Regions from separate parts of the Citricoccus sp. NPDC079358 genome, predicted to be linked through region 3. Evidence: predicted binding sites of a transcription regulator. Region 3 holds the regulator's gene; each other region holds the start of a gene.

Region 1 (5,011 bases), on a different contig from region 3:
AATGGTCAGATCTTCCGGGCGACCGCTCCGCAGGACCACCCCGTTCGCTGACGCCACCTCGCGCCCCGTCTTCGGCCCCGTTCCGGCCCTCTTCGCGCCCCGTCCCCGGTCCCGTTCCGGCCCTCGGGCGCTGAACCACAACGGCACTGGCCGGAACTTGCGCTGGACAACGCACAGGGGCCCCGGCATGCGCGATGCATGCCGGGGCCCCTGTGTAGTGAACCTCAGGGAGGCTCGAGGTTACTTCTCGTCCTCGTCAGCCACCTTGTCCGCCACCAGGGTCTCGGTGGTCAGCACCAGCGCGGCGATGGACGCGGCGTTGAGCAGGGCGGAACGGGTGACCTTGACCGGGTCGATGACACCGGCGGCCAGCAGGTCGCCGTACTCGCCGGTCTTGGCGTTGAAGCCGAAGTTCGGCTCCAGCTCCGCGACGCGCGAGGTGACGACGTAGCCGTCCTCGCCGGCGTTCTGGGCGATCCAGCGCAGCGGCTCGACCAGGGCACGGCGGACGATGCCGACACCGGAGACGGCGTCGCCGGACAAGGCCTTGATGGCCTCGTCCTCGTCCAGGGCGGTCAGGGCGTTGATCAGCGCGGTACCGCCGCCGGCCACGATGCCCTCTTCCAGAGCCGCACGCGTGGAGGACACGGCGTCCTCGATGCGGTGCTTGGCCTCCTTCAGCTCGACCTCGGTGGCGGCGCCGACCTTGATGACGCCCACACCGCCGGCCAGCTTGGCCAGGCGCTCCTGCAGCTTCTCGCGGTCCCAGTCCGAATCGGTGTTCTCGATCTCGGAGCGGATCTGCGAGACGCGGCCGGCCACCTCGTCGGCAGAGCCTGCGCCCTCGACGATGGTGGTGTTGTCCTTGGTGACGGTCACGCGACGGGCGGAGCCGAGCACCTCGAGGCCGACCTGGTCCAGCTTCATGCCGAGATCCGGGGAGACGACCTGCGCACCGGTGAGGGTGGCGATGTCCTGCATCATGGCCTTGCGGCGGTCACCGAAGCCCGGGGCCTTGACGGCCACGACGTTCAGGGTGCCGCGGATCTTGTTGACCACCAGCGTGGACAGGGCCTCGCCCTCGACGTCCTCGGCGATGATGAACAGCGGCTTGTTGGCCTGCAGGACCTTCTCCAGCAGCGGCAGGAACTCCTGCACGTTGGAGATCTTGCCGGAGTTCAGCAGGATGTAGGGGTTCTCCAGGACGGCTTCCTGGCGCTCGGCGTCGGTCACCATGTACGGGGACAGGTAGCCCTTGTCGAACTGCATGCCCTCGGTGATGACCAGCTCGGTGGAGGTGGTCGAGGACTCCTCGATGGTGATGACGCCGTCCGTGCCGACGGTGTCGAAGGCACGGGCCAGCAGCTCGCCGATCTCATCCGACTGGGCGGAGATGGCGGCCACGGCGGCCACCTGGTTGCCGGAGACATCCACGGCGTTCTCGCCCAGACGCTTGTCGATGGCGGCCACAGCCGCCTCGATCCCGCGCTTGATCTCGTTCGGGGCGGCACCGGCGGCCACCTGGCGCATGCCCTCGTTCACGAGGGCCTGGGCCAGCACGGTGGCGGTGGTGGTGCCGTCGCCGGCCACGTCGTTGGTCTTGGTGGCCACTTCCTTGGCCAGCTGGGCACCCATGTTCTCGTACGGGTCGTCCAGCTCGATCTCACGGGCAATGGTCACGCCATCGTTGGTGATGGTCGGGGCACCCCAGGACTTGTCGAGGACCACGTTGCGGCCCTTGGGGCCGAGCGTGACCTTGACGGTATTGGCCAACTTGTCGATACCGGCCTGCAGTGCGCGGCGGGCCTCATCGTTGAAGGCAAGCTGCTTCGCCATGAACGAAGCTCCTTTCGTAAAGGAAATCTGCGAATTCCAATGAAACTGCGGGGAAAAGCTCAAGGTGCGCGGCCGGCGTCGTGCGTGAGTTCGGTTCAGAACCACACCGACGACGGCGGCGCGGAACGCGCGCAGGCCCGGCCGGCTCAGGTGCCTGGCCGGGCCTGGGCGCGTCAGCCGGACGCTCGGGTCCGGCGGCGAGTCACTTGGTGACGATGGCCAGCACGTCGCGGGCGGAGAGCACGAGGTACTCCTCGCCGCCGACCTTGACCTCGGTGCCGCCGTACTTGGAGTACAGGACCACGTCGCCCTCGGCCACGTCGACCGGGATGCGGTTGCCCTTGTCATCGATGCGGCCGGCGCCGACGGCCACGACCTGGCCCTCCTGCGGCTTCTCCTTGGCGGTGTCCGGGATCACCAGGCCGGAAGCGGTGGTCTGCTCGGCTTCCAGCGGACGGACAACAATACGATCCTCAAGGGGCTTGATAGAGACAGACACGTCTGTACTCTCCTTCTTTTGGGTGGGCCACCCGAGCGTGCGGGCAGCCAGCGTCTATGGATGGTGTTGTGCGCCGGAGGCTGGCCAACCGTCGTCGCGGGTGCCGGATGGCAGGTCCTTCAGGCTTAGCACCCGGTGCCCCGGAGTGCCAGAAATGACTCTAGGCCGGGTTTAGCACTCGGTCAAGGTGAGTGCCAGAACGTGTCCTGGGAGTGACGCCATCGTGGGCCCTGGGCTGCGGCAGCCACCCATCGTCGATCACCGAGGGGACGTCGATGCCCTCGAGGGTCTATCCGTTCCGGCGGGCCCGGAAGATTCCGACGGCGGCCACACACAGTCCCGCGAACGCGGCACCGAGCGCGATGAGCGGCCCGGTGAGGGGGACCCACACGACATCCCTGCGGATGGAGCCTGCCGCTTCGGAGTCGGAGAGCATGTCCCCGCCGCCGAGAGTGAAGGTCCCGGCCACGAACACCTGGGCGATAACCGTGACGATGAGCAGGAGCGCCGCCACCACCCCGACACCCATCGAGGCGTAGAGCAGCACCTTGCACCAGAGCGGAGCCGAGGCCGCCTGCTGCGAGGCACGCGAGGTACGGCCCACGTCTCGCCGGTCGGCACCCGAGGCGACGGGCGAGGAGTCGAAGGCGCCGGCGTCGTGCTCTTCGGTGGTGCCGGGCCCCGATTGCTCCTCCTCGAAGCGGCCGAAGAAGTCGAAGCCGGGCTCGCCGTCCCAGCCCTGATCCGGATCCAGGTGGTCCCGGTGGCGGCGCGTGAATTCGGGCAGCGGCAGGCGCGGAGCTGGACGGTCAGGCATGCTTCCAGCCTACCGGTGGGCTCGCGGCGGCGGGGCGACATGTGGACCGCCGGGCGGGGCACTGGGAGACTCTGGCACGCGGGGCCACGGAGTGGGCGCAGGGGCGCTAGTGGCGCCGCGAAACGGGGCCTGCCGGTACCGTGGAACCGTGGCCTCCTCCTCGCATTCCTCTCCCTCCACCCATGCCGCCCCGGGCGGTCCGGCTCGCGCCTCCGCAACAGACTCCACGCAGGACGACACGGTGCTGATGCCCGTGCTGACGCCGGAGGGATGGTCGTTGCTGAACTCGCTGGAGGGGTACCGGGAATCCGAGGCGTTGGCGCTGTCGACTCGCCTGCGGGGTGAGGGGCACGCGCCGGAGCTGGTGTCCGCCGTGCTGACCCAACTGAAGTTCCGGTCGAAGGCCGCGGCCAAGTTCGGGCCGTTCGCCGGGCACATGGTCTTCACCCGGGCCGGCCTGGAGCAGGCGACGCGGATGAACGTGGCCGCGTTGCACGCCGGGCGTTTCGCCGCCGCCGGTGTGACCTCCGTGGCCGACCTGGGCTGCGGGATCGGCGCCGATTCCATGGCCTTGGCGGCCCTGGACCTGGAGGTCACCGCCGTGGAACGGGACGAGACCGTGGCCGCCGCCGCGACGATCAACCTCATGCCCTTCCCGAACGCGTCCGTGGTCTGCGCCGACGCCGAGGAGTGGCTGGGGGCGCGGGGCGGTGCCGGTGGGACGACCACCGGCACCAGCGGCCGACCCGACGGGTTCTGGCTCGATCCGGCCCGGCGTGTGGTGTCCTCGTCCGGGTCATCCCGCGTCTTCGACCCCGAGGCCTTCTCCCCTCCGCTGTCCTTCGTGGAGCGGCTGGCGGACACCGGGGCGCCCGTGGGCGTGAAGCTCGGGCCGGCGTTGCCGCACGACTCCGTGCCGGATGGCTGCGAGGCCCAGTGGGTGTCCGTGGACGGGTCCCTGACCGAGGCGGTGCTGTGGTTCAACGCGCTGGCCCGCCCGGGAGTCCGCCGCTCGGCGTTGGTCCTGGGTGGCGGCTCCATGGCGACCAGCGGTGGTGGTGCGCCGGCCGCAGAGGGTGGGCAGCCGTCGTCGGGTACTGAGGGTGGCAAGTCTCCGGCTGAACTGACCTCCGCGGCGGACTTCGGCGACTCCCCCGCGGTGCCCGTGGCGGGGCTCGAGGGACTGACGGACTACCTCTTCGAGCCCGATCCGGCCGTGATCCGCGCCGGTCTCGTCGCAGACCTCATCGAGCGCGATTTCGCTGGCGTCGGCGGACGGTTGCTGGACGAGCACATCGCGTACTTCTGCGCCGATGATGCCGTGGACACTCCCTTCGCGACGGGGTACCGGGTCCTGGAGGTCATGCCGTACAAGGTCAAGGGCCTGCGGCGCTGGGTCAAGGAGACCGGCGTGGGGCGGCTGGACATCAAGAAGCGCGGCGTGGATGTGACCCCCGAGGAGCTCCGCCGTCTGCTCATGTCCGGCCAGGGCAAGGTCGGCAAGGGCGCTGGCCGCCACGCCACGCTGGTGCTGACGCGCATCGGCGAGGAGCGGGTGGCCGTGGTCGTCGATCCCCTGCCCCGTTGAACCCCACCGCTGAACCCCACCATTGATCCCCTCCCCACCCCGCGCACCACTGCCCCCGACCGTTGAGTCTGGAGGGATTCACCGAAATCGCGACCTGGAGGTGATTCCCTCCGGGCTCAAGCGGACGATTACGGGCCGCCAGGCCGGGCCACCGCCCCCGCGGACCGAATCTCAGACGATGCCGAGCGCCTGACGGACCTCGCCGAGGAAGGCCTGCCACTGGTGGGACTCCAGGTCACGGCTGGTCAGCCTCAGCACGACCCACCCATCC
Region 2 (5,011 bases), on a different contig from region 3:
ATGTCGTCGCCGCCCGGCATGGCCGCAGCCGGCTCGGGCTTGTCGGCCACGACGGCCTCGGTGGTGAGGAACAGACCGGCGATCGAGGCGGCGTTCTGCAGGGCAGAGCGGGTCACCTTGACCGGATCGTTGATGCCGGCGGCCAGCAGGTCCTCGTACTCGCCGGTGGCGGCGTTGAGACCGTGACCGTCGGGCAGGGAGCGGACCTTGGCCGCCACCACGCCCGGCTCCAGGCCGGCGTTGAAGGCGATCTGCTTCATCGGGGCCTCGATGGCGACCTTGACGATGTTGGCGCCGGTGGCCTCGTCACCCTCCAGGGAGAGCTTGACGAAGGCCTTGGCACCAGCCTGGGTCAGGGCCACGCCGCCGCCGGCGACGATGCCCTCCTCGACCGCTGCCTTGGCGTTGCGCACAGCATCCTCGATGCGGTGCTTGCGCTCCTTGAGCTCGACCTCGGTGGCGGCACCGGCCTTGATGACGGCCACGCCGCCGGCCAGCTTGGCCAGGCGCTCCTGCAGCTTCTCGCGATCGTAGTCCGAGTCGGTGTTCTCCATCTCGGCGCGGATCTGGGCCACGCGGCCGGCGATCTGCTCGGCGTCGCCGGCACCCTCGACGATGGTGGTCTCGTCCTTGGTGATGACGACCTTGCGGGCGGTGCCCAGGGTCTCGATGCCGGCGTTCTCCAGGGTCAGGCCGACCTCTTCGGAGATGACCTGGCCACCGGTGAGGATGGCGATGTCAGCCAGCATGGCCTTGCGGCGGTCACCGAAGCCCGGGGCCTTGACGGCCACGGACTTGAAGGTGCCCTTGAGCTTGTTGACCACGAGGGTGGCCAGGGCTTCGCCCTCGACGTCCTCGGCGATGATCAGCAGGGACTTGCCGGACTGCATGATCTTCTCGAGAAGGGCAACCATGTCCTTCACGGTGGAGATCTTGGAGTTGACGATGAGGATGTAGGGATCCTCCAGCACCGTCTCCTGGCGCTCGGCGTCGGTGACGAAGTAGCCGGAGAGGTAGCCCTTGTCGAAGCGCATGCCCTCGGTCAGTTCGAGCTCCAGGCCGAAGGTCTGGGACTCCTCGACGGTGACGACACCCTCCTTGCCGACCTTGTCCAGGGCCTCGGCGATGAGCGAGCCGATCTGGGTGTCAGCGGCGGAGATGGAGGCCGTGGCCGCGATCTGCTCCTTGGTCTCGATCTCCTTGGCGGAGGCGACGAGCTCCTCGATGACGGCCGCGACGGCCTTCTCGATGCCGCGCTTCAGGGACAGCGGGTCAGCGCCGGCCGCGACGTTGCGCAGGCCTTCCTTGACGAGGGCCTGGGCCAGCACGGTGGCGGTGGTGGTGCCGTCGCCAGCGACGTCGTCAGTCTTCTTGGCAACTTCCTTGACGAGCTCGGCACCGATCTTCTCGTACGGATCGTCGAGCTCGATCTCCTTGGCGATGGAGACACCGTCGTTGGTGATCGTGGGGGCGCCCCACTTCTTCTCCAGCACCACGTTGCGGCCGCGGGGGCCGAGGGTGACCTTGACCGCGTCGGCCAGGGTGTTCAGACCCCGTTCCAGGCCGCGGCGCGCCTCTTCGTCGAATGCAATGGTCTTGGCCATGTGTGCACTGTCCTTTCTGGACCTTGGCGTTGCTTGGCAGTGTTCAACTGACCTGTGCAGTGCCCGCGACGGACGGCCCGGAACCGGGCCTCACCACGTTCAGGTCTGCTCCGAGGCCAGGACCACCCGCATGCCTGCGGGTTTTGGCAGTCACAACCTCAGAGTGCTAGTCCATATTTAGCACTCGCACCCTCCGAGTGCAAACGGCCACCGGTCTGTGGGACGCCTTTTCAGCGCGTGGGCGAATCCCGGTCCCGGCTCAGGCCCGCGGCGATCCCTGGCGTCCGGTGAACGCGGACATCGAGGAGTAGACACCCAGGCCGCGGCCCACCACCACGTCGAAGACGCGTGGGGGCAGCAGGCCCTTGAGGAACGCGGAGAGCCGGACGGAGGAGGGCAGCATCAGAAAGGCCGGAGCCGGCACCAGTGCCTTCCAGATGCGGTCCACCACGTACGCGGGCTCCATGATCGGGGTGAGGGCCGGCCCCGTGGCGCCGGCAAACATGCCCGTGGAGATGTAGGACGGGCACACGGTGAGGACCTTGACCTGCCGGTGGCCGGCCTGCTCGAGTTCCAGGCGCAGCGAATCGGACCAGCCGACGGCAGCCCATTTCGACGCTGCATAGACACTCATCCGCGGATTGGAAAGCAGGCCCGCGGCGGAGGCGATGGTCACGAGCCGGGCCGCCGTGCCCCGCTCCAGCAGGGCGGGCAGGAAGGCCCGGGTGACCTGCATGGGTGCCTCGGCGTTGACCGCCAGGGTGGTGTGAATGTCCCGGGCCGGATCATGCTCCCAGAAGTAGGCCCCCGTGACCACTCCCGCGTTGTTGATGAGGAGGTCCGGAGCGCCGAGCTCGGCGAGGACGGCCTCCGCCGTCCGGGTGATCTCCTCCAGGACCGCGAGGTCCACGGTGTCCGTTCGGAAGGCGGTCGCCGGGTGGGCGGCCTCCAGCTCGGCGACGGCGGCGTCCAGCCCCTCGGAGGACCGGTCCCAGAGCACCACGGTGGCGGCACCGTCCTGCGCCGCCCGGTGGGCGTGGAGCAGCCCCATGCCCAGGGCCGCGCCGGTGATGAGCACCGTCCGGCCCCGGACGGAGAAGTGGTCCGGGGCAGCGGGAGCGTCCGCGGACGGCTGCCGCCGGAAGGCGTTGAACGGCCGCATTAGCCGGCGTAGTCGGAACTGAGCACCACGGCGATGCCGGGCACGCTGTCCTCGTAGACCAGCGGAAGGCCCAGCTCAGCGGCCACAGCCTGGGCAGTGGTCTCGTTCTGCGAGTAGTACACCACCGAGCCGGACACGGGGAACCCCTGCCAGTTCCCGGAGCCGGCCACGGTGAAGCCGCCGGAGGACAGGGTGCCGGAGACCCGGCCGGCCAGGCCGCCGACCGAGGAGGCGTTGTAGACCTCGACGGGGGCGGAGGTGTCCCCGGTGTCCGCGGCCGTTTCGGACTCAGCCGGTTCGGACTCAGCCGTTTCAGACTCAGCCGGATCAGACGCGGCGGAGGACGACTCCCCGGAGTCGGAGGGCTCGGCCGGTGCGGACGTCATCTCGCCCGTGGGGCTGGACTCGGGCCCGGCGGACTCCGCGGGGGCCGCCGTGGCCGACGCACTCGACGTCACACTGGCCGGGGCGCTGGCCGGGGCGCTGGCCGAGGCACCCGCGTTGGCCGGGTCGGAGGGCAGCAACGAGGGCAGGACCAGGAAGGAGAAGGCTCCCACGGCCAGGGCCAGGGCGGCCGCGACGGAGATCCCCGCCAGGCCCGAGGAACCGGTCGTCAGGGACGGGACGGCCCGGTGGGTTCCCTTGCGGTCCCGGTAGACGGGGACGTCGTCGAATTGATCGTGCGGGTACTGAGTCATTGGCCACCATCACCAGATTCTCGGCTCCACGGCGTGAGCCCCGGGTGAGCGGGGAACGTCATGGAGATGGACATGGCCCGACCGCCGGTGCGGTGCTCAGGCCTCCTGCCGCCGGGCACTGCGTGCACGGTGGCGCGTGGTCCGTAGTCTACGCAATCTCTTGATGAGCATGGGCTGGTGCGCCAGGGCCTCCTGACGGTCCAGCAGACCGTTGAGCACTTGGTAGTACGTGGTGGCCGAGAGCGAGAACCGGTCTCGGATGGCCTGGTCCTTCGCTCCGCCGTACTTCCACCACTGGTCCTCGAAGTCCAGGATGTCCCGGTCGCGCTCAGACAAGGCGTCCGCGGCGGGCTCCACGGCAGGCTCGGACGGGACCGGTGCACCGTCCGGTTCGGCGGCGTTCGCTGCAGTCATGAGGGTCCTTCCAACGGGGTACTCCACAGTCTACCGGCCCAAACTACAGCCGTGTCATTCGTCGCCGTCACTGCTGGCTGACACCTGGACGCACGACGCCGGCCGGACCGGTAGTCTGCCGACGTGGACCTCATCGCCCCCTTGGATCCCGGCTGGGAACGCGCCCTGGCCTCGCAGCGCGAGGCCCTGGCCGCCGTCGGGCAGACCATCCAGGCCCGACGCGCGGCCGGAGAGCAGGTCCTGCCCGCGCCGGAGAACGTGCTGCGCGCCTTCCGGCAGCCCTTCGAGCGGGTGAAGGTGCTCATCCTGGGGCAGGACCCGTACCCGACGCCCGGGCACCCGATCGGGATGAGTTTCGCGGTGGACCGGCGCGTGTCCCCGCTGCCGCGCTCACTGGCGAACATCTACCGGGAGCTCTCCAGCGATATGGGCGTCCCGCCCGCCGTCCACGGGGACCTGACCGCGTGGGCGGACCAGGGTGTCCTGCTGCTCAACCGCGTGCTGACGGTGGCGGCCGGGGAGCCGGCCAGCCACCGCAGGCTCGGGTGGGAGGGCATCACGCAGGCCGCCGTCCAGGCCCTGGCCTCTCGCGGCACACCGCTCGTGGCGATCCTCTGGGGTGCCGATGCCCGGAAGATGGCCCCCGTGCTGCAGGAGGGGGCGCCGCCGGCCAGCCCCGTGGGCATCGTCGAGTCCGTGCACCCCTCGCCGCTGTCCGCACGGCGCGGGTTCTTCGGGTCGAAGCCCTTCAGCCGGACGAACGAGCTGCTTCAGCAGGCCGGCGCCACCCCGGTCGACTGGCGCATCGACTGAGCACCACGGTCAGCGACGGCCGATGCGGCGCCGCTCGTTGGCCTGGAAGGCCGTGGTGAACGGTCGCGCGATGGTGTCGCCGAGCACCACGCCCGCCGCGATGGCCATGATGACGACGGCCGCGTTGAAGAGCCCGATGACGCCCTCCATCATCTCCCCCGTGTCCATCGCGATCTTGTACATGGAGCGGAAGATGGTCAGCCCCGGCAGCAGGAAGAGGATGCCGGGGACGGCGACCACGAGCTGGGGTGCGCCCATGCGCAGCGCCACGTAGCGACCCAGGGCGCCGATCGCCACGGCGGCGATGGCGGGGGTCAACC
Region 3 (5,011 bases):
CGGTTGACCTCCTTGGCCTGCAACGCCTGCACGGCCTTGGCCATGGCCAGGTAAGTCTTTCCGGTGCCGGCGGGACCAAGTCCGAAGGTGATGGTGTTCTGGTCGATGCTCTCCACGTAGTGCTGCTGGTTCGCCGTCTTGGGCCTGATCTGGCGGCCCCGGCTGGAGAGGATCGAGGCGGAGAGCAGTCCGGATGCCTGTGCTCCGGAGCCACCCCGCACCAGGCTGGTCACCTGTTCGATGACCTCCGGGGTGATCGAGGTACCGCGCCGGGCCAGGCCGTGCAGGTCCTCGATCACCTGGCGCGCCTGCTGCACCTCCGGTGCGGGGCCTTCCACGTCCAGGTCCTCACCGCGCACGGAGACGGTCAGATCCGGATAGAGGCCGTCAAGGATCCGCAGCAACAGGTCCTGCGGCCCGAAGGTCCGCACCATGGTCTCCGACGAGGCGAAGGTGATGGTGATGTGGTCACGTTCCGTGGAAAGACTCAAGGGAGGTGCTTCAGCTCCTGGCTGGTGGGACATCTGGTGGGACAAACAGTGAGACGGGTGGACTACGAGGCCAGTCTACGTGCGCGGCCCGAACCGTCCCAGCAGCTGCTGGAGGACGGCGACGGCGGCCGGACCGGCGGTGGAGGACCGGAGCACATGGTGCCCCAACAGCACGGGCCGCCCCCCGGCCTCGGTCAGGGCCGCGGTCTCGGCCGGACTGATGCCACCTTCGGGGCCGACCACCAGCACGATCCGTTCCACGGCGTCGGCGGCCAGCACGCCGGCCTCGCTGACGGCTTCTCCCAACGACTGCCGTGCGTCCTCGTGCAGGACGAGCACCAGGGAACCGGGGCCACAGACCGAGGCGACCCCGACGCCGTCGAGCATCTGCTCCGTGCGGGGCACCCGGCTGCGGCGTGCCTGTTTCGCAGCCGAGAGCAGGGCCGCCTCCCACTTGCTCAGCGCTTTGGCGGTCTTGTCGGTCTTCCCGGACTTCCACCGCACGATGGAACGCTCGGCCTGCCAGGGGTACACGGCATCGAGGCCCAACTCCGTGGCCGTCTGGATGGCCAGCAGGTCGCGGTCACCCTTGGCGAGGGCCTGGACGAGCACGAGTTCGGGGTGCGGCGCCGGCTCGTCGTGGACCGACTCGGCGGTGACCTCCAACCGGTCGGGTGCCGCGGAGTGCACGGTGCCGCTCACGCGCCGGCCGGAACCATCCGCCACGTCCACGCGCTCCCCCGGGGACAGCCGCATGACCTGGACCGCATGCCGGGCCTCGGCACCCGAGACCACGACCGTGGCCCCCGCCGTGGCGGGGGCCAGCTCGCCGTCACCGACGTAGAAAAGGGGATTGCTCACAGATTCTTGAGGTTGTCCCGGAACTTGGAGAACAGCCCGCGGTGCTCCGTGGTGCCGTGCACCAGGTCTTCGCCGCGCAGGCTGGCCAGCTGCTCCAGCAGGGCACGCTGCTCGTCGTCGAGCTTGGTGGGGGTCTCCACCCGCAGGGTGACCTTGAGATCGCCTCGGCCGGAGCTACGCAACCGCCCGACGCCCAGCCCCTTGAGGGTCTGCACCTCTCCGGACTGGGTACCGGCCTTCACCGGCACCTCCTTCTCACCGTCGAAGGTGTCCAGGGTGAGCGTGGTGCCCAGGGCGGCGGCGGCCATCGGCACGCTCATCGTCGCCAGCAGGTGGTCACCGTCCCGGACGAACACCTCGTGCTGACGCACCTCGATCTCCACGTAGAGATCGGCGTTCGGCCCGCCACCGGGGCCGGCCTCGCCCCGGCCGGCGAGCTGGATCCGGGTGCCCGTGGCCACACCGGCGGGGATCTTGATGGTCAGTGAGGTGCGCTCACGGATGCGTCCCTGCCCGGAGCACTCGCGGCACGGATCCGGGATGACGGTCCCGAAGCCCTGGCACGCCGAGCAGGTCTCGGCAGCCATGACGGTGCCGAGGATGGAGCGGACCGGCCGGCGGATGGCGCCCTGGCCGTTGCAGATGGTGCAGGTCTCCGGGTGCGTGCCCGGCTGGCTGCAGCTGCCGTCACACGTGGGGCACACCACGGCGGTGTCCACCTCGAGGGTCTTCTCGGTGCCGAAGACCGCGTCACTGAGGTCGAGCTTGGCCGTGATGAGGGCGTCCTGTCCCCGCCGCGCACGGCTGGCGGGACCACCGCCCCGGCCACCGCCCATGCCGCCGGAGCCGCCACCGCCGAAGAACGTCTCGAAGATGTCCTGGAAGCCACCGAAATCGGCGCCGCCGAAGCCGCCGCCCATGCCGCCGGTGCCGTTCTCATGGCCCGTGGCGTCATAGTTGCGGCGCTTCTCCTGGTCCGAGAGGACCTCGTAGGCGCGCGTGACGTTCTTGAACTCCTCGGAGGCGTCGGGCGCCGGGTTCACGTCGGGATGGAGCTTGCGGGCCAACTTGCGGTAGGCGCGCTTGATCTCCTCGGCGGAGGCGTCCCGGCCTACGCCGAGCACCTCGTAATGGTCAGCCACGGTCTGCGGTGTTCCTTCCGGTGGTGGGGTGGTGGAGGTTGGTCCTGGCCGCTACTGCGACAGGATCCGGGACAGGTACCGGGCGATCGCCCGCACGGCGGTCATGGTGCCCGGGTAGTCCATGCGGGTGGGACCCACGACGCCGAGTTTGGCGCCGGAGCCGGGGCCGTAGCCTGCGGCGACGACGGACGCCTCGGACAGGGAGCCGGTGTTCTCGGACCCGATGCGCACACTGAGGCCACGCACATCCTGCTCCATCTCGGTCAGCAGGCGCAACAACACGACCTGCTCCTCGAGGGCTTCCAGGATGGGACCGATCGAGAACGGGAAGTCCCCGGTCGAGCGTGCCAGGTTGGCGGTGCCGGCCATGATGATCCGGTCCTCCCGGCGTGCCGCGAACATCTGGTCCAGCTGAGCGGCGATGGCCAGGGCGAGGTCCCGGTCCTCCGCCGGCACCTCGGCCAGCGCGAGCCGGAGTCCCTCGGCGGCCTGGATCGGCGTCAGCCCGTCCAGGTACCGCAAGAACTGCTGCTTCAGGACCCTCAGGGACGTCTCGTTGGCCTCGACGTCGAGGCCGAAGGCCCGCTGGTCCACCTGTCCGGTGGACAGGATCACGACGACGAGGGCCCGTCGGGGCGCCAGGAAGACGAACTCGATGTGCCGGATGGTGGAGGAGTCCACATGGGGGTACTGCAGCACGGCCACCTGATTCGTGAGCTGCGCGAGCAGCCGCACGGTGCGGGCCATCATCTCGTTGAAGTCACCGTTGGCGTCCAGCAGGGTCTGCACCGCGCGCTTCTCCGCGGCGGACAGCGGCTTCACCTCGGAGATCTGGTCCACGAAGATCCGGTAACCCTTGTCCGTGGGGATGCGCCCGGAGGAGGTGTGGGGGGCCACGATGAGCCCCTCCTCCTCGAGGGCGGCCATGTCATTGCGGACGGTGGCCGAGGACACGCCCAACTGGTGGCGGTCCACCAGGGCCTTGGAGCCGACGGGCTCGCGGGAGGACACATAGTCCTCCACGATGGCCTGCAGCACCTGCATGCGGCGCGGCTGTTCGCTCATCGGTTCCTCCTGCCTGTCTTCCGGCTTAGCACTCGACGCTTTGAAGTGCCAAGTCTAGACCGTGTGTCCAATCGAGGTACCACTTCCCCTTGCCGGGGACTGTGTCCCTGGCGGCTGCCTCCCCGTGCCGACCGCGAGCCGCGCGAGCCGATCCATGGGAACGCGCCGTCCTCTTGCTAGCGTCGGTGCCCGTGGAATGGAACAACTGGGGCCCGGGCACCCTCGACGGCGGCTTCCGCCCGACCGCCCGCACCGTAGAACAGGTCCCCGCGAACCAGGGCGCGGTCCTGGAGGACACGGAGACCGGATTCACCGGTGCCGTCCTGCGGGTCGAGAAGTCCGGTGGCGTGCACCTGGTCGTCCTCGAGGACCGGCGGGGACGCGCGAAGTCCTTCCCCCTGGGATATGGCTTCCTCGTGGACGGTGAGCCCGTCGAGGTGGTGGCCCCCGCGCCGGGTGGCGCCTCCGGCGCCGTCCCCGCGAAACCGGCCCGGACGGCGTCGGGCTCCCTGCGCGTGGACCACGCCCGGGCCCGCACGGCGCGGGCGTCCCGCATCTGGGTCGAAGGCCTGCATGACGCCGAACTTGTGGAGAAGGTCTGGGGCGAGGACCTCCGGCTGGAGGGCATCGTCGTGGAGCCGCTGCACGGCGTGGACGACCTGGCCGGGGCGATCACGGAGTTCTCGCCCGGCCCGCAGCGCCGGCTCGGCATCCTGGTGGACCACCTCGTGACCGGGTCCAAGGAGGAGAGGATCGCCACCGAGGCCATGAAGGTGCCGGGCGCCCGCGGCAACGTGCTGATCGTCGGCCATCCCTACGTGGACGTCTGGCAGGTCATCAAGCCCGCCGTCCTGGGCATCGGGGCCTGGCCCGTGGTGCCCCGGGGCCAGGACTGGAAGACGGGCATCCTCGCCGGCCTCGGCTGGCCGCACCGGACCAAGGAAGACATCGGCCTGGGCTGGAAGAGGCTGCTGTCCCAGGTGCGGACCTATGCCGACCTGGAACCGACCCTGCTGGGGCGAGTGGAAGAGGTCATCGATTTCCTGACCGCCGTCGAGCACTGACCGCACACCGACCTGCAGGGAACTCCCGGATCACGGCGGTACACTGGCGACCGAACGCCACCCAGCTCACCCGAACGGAAAGGCCCAGGACGTGTCCCAGCAGCAGCCCGGCAGTCCGCACCGCCCGCGCCCCGGCGCCGCCCCCCGGCGCGACCAGCAGCTGCAGGGTTCACCCGATCAGGCCGAGCCGCTGACGCCGGCCGAGGACCGCCAGTGGGCCACCCTCGCGCACTTCGGCGGCTTCCTCGGGTGCATCCCCTCCCTGGTGATCTACCTGGTCTTCCGCCACCGCGGACCGTTCACGGCCCAGGAGGCCAAGGAGGCGCTGAACTTCACGCTGCCGCCCACGGTCCTGGCCATCGTGGCGAACCTGCTGGCCCTCATCCCG

What was found. Region 3 encodes HrcA, which represses chaperone genes, less so after heat shock. Its sites were predicted from a motif close to TTNGCACTCGNNNNNNNCGAGTGCNAA; they were not measured.
Region 1: the regulator HrcA is predicted to act here: its motif matches at 2,507-2,533, upstream of groES (co-chaperone GroES).
Region 2: the regulator HrcA is predicted to act here: its motif matches at 1,782-1,808, upstream of groL (chaperonin GroEL).

The regions. Positions count from the first base shown of each region.
Region 1 covers NZ_JBFBLI010000001.1:328,042-333,052, reverse strand. The annotation lists gene AB0333_RS01575 (M23 family metallopeptidase) at 1-51, shown strand, start outside; gene groL (chaperonin GroEL) at 241-1,836, opposite strand; gene groES (co-chaperone GroES) at 2,039-2,335, opposite strand; gene AB0333_RS01560 (hypothetical protein) at 2,625-3,152, opposite strand; gene AB0333_RS01555 (SAM-dependent methyltransferase) at 3,400-4,740, shown strand; gene AB0333_RS01550 (hypothetical protein) at 4,912-5,011, opposite strand, start outside.
Region 2 covers NZ_JBFBLI010000005.1:283,943-288,953, forward strand. The annotation lists gene groL (chaperonin GroEL) at 1-1,604, opposite strand, end outside; gene AB0333_RS08940 (SDR family NAD(P)-dependent oxidoreductase) at 1,864-2,766, opposite strand; gene AB0333_RS08945 (LytR C-terminal domain-containing protein) at 2,766-3,464, opposite strand; gene AB0333_RS08950 (DUF3263 domain-containing protein) at 3,561-3,878, opposite strand; gene AB0333_RS08955 (uracil-DNA glycosylase) at 4,002-4,691, shown strand; gene AB0333_RS08960 (threonine/serine exporter family protein) at 4,701-5,011, opposite strand, start outside.
Region 3 covers NZ_JBFBLI010000002.1:274,301-279,311, reverse strand. The annotation lists gene AB0333_RS03655 (PhoH family protein) at 1-434, opposite strand, end outside; gene AB0333_RS03650 (16S rRNA (uracil(1498)-N(3))-methyltransferase) at 567-1,352, opposite strand; gene dnaJ (molecular chaperone DnaJ) at 1,349-2,494, opposite strand; gene hrcA (heat-inducible transcriptional repressor HrcA) at 2,546-3,559, opposite strand; gene AB0333_RS03635 (DUF3097 family protein) at 3,751-4,623, shown strand; gene AB0333_RS03630 (DUF4870 domain-containing protein) at 4,784-5,011, shown strand, end outside.